Regions from separate parts of the Paenibacillus sp. CAA11 genome, predicted to be linked through region 2. Evidence: a T-box and tRNA genes for the amino acid it is inferred to sense, from the RefSeq annotation. Region 2 holds a T-box; the other holds one or more tRNA genes.
What was found. The T-box of region 2 lies ahead of ileS (isoleucine--tRNA ligase). A T-box ahead of a tRNA ligase gene usually reads a tRNA of that ligase, here a tRNA-Ile.
Positions count from the first base shown of each region.

Region 1: it has a tRNA-Ile gene. The T-box ahead of ileS (isoleucine--tRNA ligase) is inferred to sense a tRNA for this amino acid. The anticodon was not compared.

Region 1 covers NZ_CP028922.1:3,360,524-3,362,697, forward strand. The annotation lists tRNA gene DCC85_RS15695 (tRNA-Gly) at 1-46, opposite strand, end outside; tRNA gene DCC85_RS15700 (tRNA-Pro) at 55-131, opposite strand; tRNA gene DCC85_RS15705 (tRNA-Arg) at 148-224, opposite strand; tRNA gene DCC85_RS15710 (tRNA-Gly) at 226-300, opposite strand; tRNA gene DCC85_RS15715 (tRNA-Leu) at 312-392, opposite strand; tRNA gene DCC85_RS15720 (tRNA-Lys) at 406-478, opposite strand; tRNA gene DCC85_RS15725 (tRNA-Tyr) at 487-571, opposite strand; tRNA gene DCC85_RS15730 (tRNA-Thr) at 576-651, opposite strand; tRNA gene DCC85_RS15735 (tRNA-Val) at 668-743, opposite strand; tRNA gene DCC85_RS15740 (tRNA-Glu) at 753-824, opposite strand; tRNA gene DCC85_RS15745 (tRNA-Thr) at 837-912, opposite strand; tRNA gene DCC85_RS15750 (tRNA-Asn) at 916-991, opposite strand; tRNA gene DCC85_RS15755 (tRNA-Ala) at 996-1,071, opposite strand; tRNA gene DCC85_RS15760 (tRNA-Ile) at 1,164-1,240, opposite strand; rRNA gene rrf (5S ribosomal RNA) at 1,292-1,408, opposite strand; rRNA gene DCC85_RS15770 (23S ribosomal RNA) at 1,640-2,174, opposite strand, start outside.
Region 2 covers NZ_CP028922.1:3,130,685-3,132,858, reverse strand. The annotation lists gene DCC85_RS14720 (DivIVA domain-containing protein) at 124-618, shown strand; T-box leader at 685-956, shown strand; gene ileS (isoleucine--tRNA ligase) at 1,029-2,174, shown strand, end outside.

The sequences.
Region 1 (2,174 bases), 230 kb from region 2:
GCTACCAGCTTGGAAGGCTGGAGTTCTACCATTGAACTACACCCGCAAAATATATGGTCGGGATGACACGATTTGAACATGCGACCCCCTGGTCCCAAACCAGGTGCTCTACCAAGCTGAGCTACATCCCGACAAGCAATAAAAAAATGGCGCGCCCTAAGAGATTCGAACTCCTGACCTTTTGATTCGTAGTCAAACGCTCTATCCAGCTGAGCTAAGGGCGCATGGAGCGGACGACGGGAATCGAACCCGCGACCCTCGCCTTGGCAAGGCGATGCTCTACCGCTGAGCCACGTCCGCATAAATAATGATGCGCGTGGAGGGACTTGAACCCCCACGTCAAAGACGCTAGATCCTAAGTCTAGTGCGTCTGCCAATTCCGCCACACGCGCACATTTAAAGAAGTGAGCCATGAAGGACTCGAACCTTCGACACCCTGATTAAAAGTCAGGTGCTCTACCAACTGAGCTAATGGCTCTTACTTACTGGTGGAGGCTGATGGATTCGAACCACCGAACTCGACGAGAACAGATTTACAGTCTGCTGCGTTTGGCCACTTCGCTAAGCCTCCACAATGGTGCCGGCGAGAGGACTTGAACCCCCAACCTACTGATTACAAGTCAGTTGCTCTACCAATTGAGCTACACCGGCATATGAATATGGAATATGGTGGAGGCTGAGGGGTTCGAACCCCCGACCCTCTGCTTGTAAGGCAGATGCTCTCCCAGCTGAGCTAAGCCTCCGAAATGGGATGACCCGTAGGGGAATCGAACCCCTGTTACCTCCGTGAAAGGGAGGTGTCTTAACCGCTTGACCAACGGGCCTTACTATCAACATGGAGCTTTCAACCGGGATCGAACCGGTGACCTCATCCTTACCACGGATGTACTCTACCTACTGAGCTATGAAAGCAAGTGGCTCCCCGAACAGGACTCGAACCTGTGACAACTCGATTAACAGTCGAGTGCTCTACCAACTGAGCTATCAGGGAATAATGGTGGAGCCAAGCGGGATCGAACCGCTGACCTCCTGCTTGCAAGGCAGGCGCTCTCCCAGCTGAGCTATGGCCCCTTATCTCATCCCAAAAAGTGATGTGCAACTTTGGGATTCATTCCGATTATTTCTCGGGTCCCTGTACACTCAATTTCATGGAAGTTAGAGAATGGTGGGCCCTAGTGGACTCGAACCACCGACCTCACCCTTATCAGGGGTGCGCTCTAACCAGCTGAGCTAAGGGCCCTTATCTAATCTGCCGAACCATCGGCGAGACAAAGTTCCCATCAGGGAATTTGCTTGGCGGCGTCCTACTCTCCCAGGACCCTGCGGTCCAAGTACCATCGGCGCTGGAGGGCTTAACGGTCGTGTTCGGGATGGGTACGTGTGGAACCCCTCCGCTATCGCCACCAAACAGGTTTTTTCCGGTCGCTATCGCTCCCTGAAATTCATCAAGGAAAATAACCCACCTTCAAAAACAGCCTGCGAGAAAATATCAAACCTTGATATCCACCCACAATTGTTCAGATGTTTGATCACCTGAAAACTGGATACGAAACGAAATTGTGATTTAGATCTTCTCGGGGTTCCCGCAAAGTATTCGGAATCAGCCTCGAAGCCTCTTCTTCACTTTGTGGGGTCATTTTAGGATAAGCCCTCGACCGATTAGTACTGGTCAGCTCCATGCATTGCTGCACTTCCACCCCCAGCCTATCTACCTCGTCGTCTTCAAGGGGTCTTACTAACTCGGGAAATCTCATCTTGAGGGGGGCTTCACGCTTAGATGCTTTCAGCGCTTATCCCTTCCGCACTTAGCTACCCAGCTGTGCTCCTGGCGGAACAACTGGTGCACCAGCGGTGCGTCCATCCCGGTCCTCTCGTACTAAGGACAGCTCCTCTCAAATTTCCTACGCCCACGACAGATAGGGACCGAACTGTCTCACGACGTTCTGAACCCAGCTCGCGTACCGCTTTAATGGGCGAACAGCCCAACCCTTGGGACCTACTTCAGCCCCAGGATGCGATGAGCCGACATCGAGGTGCCAAACCTCCCCGTCGATGTGGACTCTTGGGGGAGATAAGCCTGTTATCCCCAGGGTAGCTTTTATCCGTTGAGCGATGGCCCTTCCATGCGGTACCACCGGATCACTAAGCCCGACTTTCGTCCCTGCTCGACTTGT
Region 2 (2,174 bases):
GCAAGCCCTGCTGCTTTCCACAGGAAAGTCAGTGACAGTCAGGATGGAATATGCCTTCGTGCAGTTACTGCTCGAGATGATGCATAGAATTAACGGTTAACAATCATTCAGGAGGTGCCCCACATGCCATTAACACCGCTGGACATACATAACAAGGAGTTCTCTCGCAGACTTCGGGGTTATGATGAGGACGAGGTGAACGAGTTCCTCGATCAAGTGATCAAGGATTACGAGAGTGTTATTCGAGAGAACAAGGAACTGCAGAACCAGCTGTTGACGGTACAGGAGAAGCTGGACCATTTTGCAAATATTGAGGAAACCCTGAGCAAGACGATTATCGTTGCGCAGGAAGCGGCCGATGAGGTTAGAAACAATGCGAAGAAAGAGGCTCAGCTAATTCTCAAGGAAGCAGAGAAGAATGCGGATCGCATTGTGAATGAGGCGTTGGCTAAATCACGCCGGGTTTCTCTGGAAGTAGAGGAGCTGAAGAAGCAGGCTTCTATCTACCGTGCCAGATTCCGGACACTTGTGGAAGCTCAGTTGGAGTTGCTTACCCAGGAGAGCTGGGAATCTCTTGAAGACCGCAACATCGAGCGTGAAGTGAAGGAGATTTATTAGATCCTTGGGATGGTTGACTTTTCAATCAAACGCGCTAAAATAGGGAATATCTAAATGTTGATAAAATAAAGATCGATGATGGGAACCCGTACATGGTGAACCTTGATCCCCAGAGAGTTGGCATATGCTGCAAGCCAATGTTCAAGCCGCCAATCGTATATCCTCCCTGAGATGTGAAGCTGAAATTTCCCTCTGGAAAGTGTAAGCCTAACCGGTTGCCTGACGTTATTCAGGCCTCGTATGCATTGTACGGGTACTAAAGTGCCATGGCAGCTCCATTTACGGCAGCTTAACCATGGAATTAGGGTGGTAACGCGAGCAGAAGTCTCGTCCCTTTGGGGACGAGGCTTTTTTTGTTTTTCTGCACCAACAAGAGCTTAGCATACCTTTAATAAACACGAAAGGAAGTTATGAAATTGCAAAAAGTGGATGTGAAAGAGAAGGCGCGGGCACGTGAACAACGCATCTTGGCGAAATGGCAGGGTGAAGATACGTTCAAGCGCAGTATCGAGAATCGTAAGGGACGGCCGAATTATGTGTTCTTCGAAGGCCCGCCTACTGCAAACGGGAAGCCTCATATTGGCCACGTTCTTGGACGGGTAATCAAGGATTTTATCGGCCGCTATCAGACGATGAACGGCTACCGTGTAGTCCGCAAAGCGGGTTGGGATACGCATGGGCTGCCCGTGGAGCTCGGGGTTGAGAAGCAGCTTGGCATCTCCGGCAAGCATGAAATCGAGAACTATGGTATTGAAGAATTTGTGAAGAAATGTAAGGCAAGCGTGTTCGAATATGAGAAGCAATGGCGTGAGCTTACGGAAGCGATCGGTTACTGGACAGATCTCGATCATCCATACATCACCATGGATAACAACTATATCGAAAGCGTGTGGAATATTCTTTCGACGATCCATGGCAAAGGCCTGCTCTATCGTGGACACCGGGTAAGCCCATATTGTCCTAGCTGCCAAACTACGCTGAGCTCTCATGAAGTAGCCCAAGGCTACGAAGATGTGAAGGATCTCAGTGCGACGGCCAAATTCAAGCTGAAGGACAGCGGAGAATATGTTCTCGCCTGGACAACTACGCCTTGGACGCTGCCGGCGAATTCCGCTTTGGCGGTGAATCCTAAGCTGGAATACGCTCGTGTCAAGCAAGGGGAAGAAGTTTATATTGTAGCTAAAAATCTTGCCGAGAGTGTGCTTAAAGGAGACTACGAAATTCTCTCCACCATGCCGGGAGCTGACCTCGTAGGCAGAGCTTATATTGCTCCATTTGATTACATTCATCCAGAGAATGGGCTAAAAGTGCTCGGCGCTGATTTTGTTACTGAATCAAGCGGTACAGGTATTGTCCACATGGCACCTGCTCATGGTGAAGATGACTATAAGACCTGCCGTGAGCATGGAGTTGAATTCATTAATGTGGTAGACAGCCGCGGCCGTTACACGGATCGTGTATCGGATTTGGCCGGACGCTTCGTCAAAGACGGCGAAGTGGATATTGAAATTGTGAAGATGCTGTCCGAGCGGGGCCTGCTGTATAGCAAAGAAAAG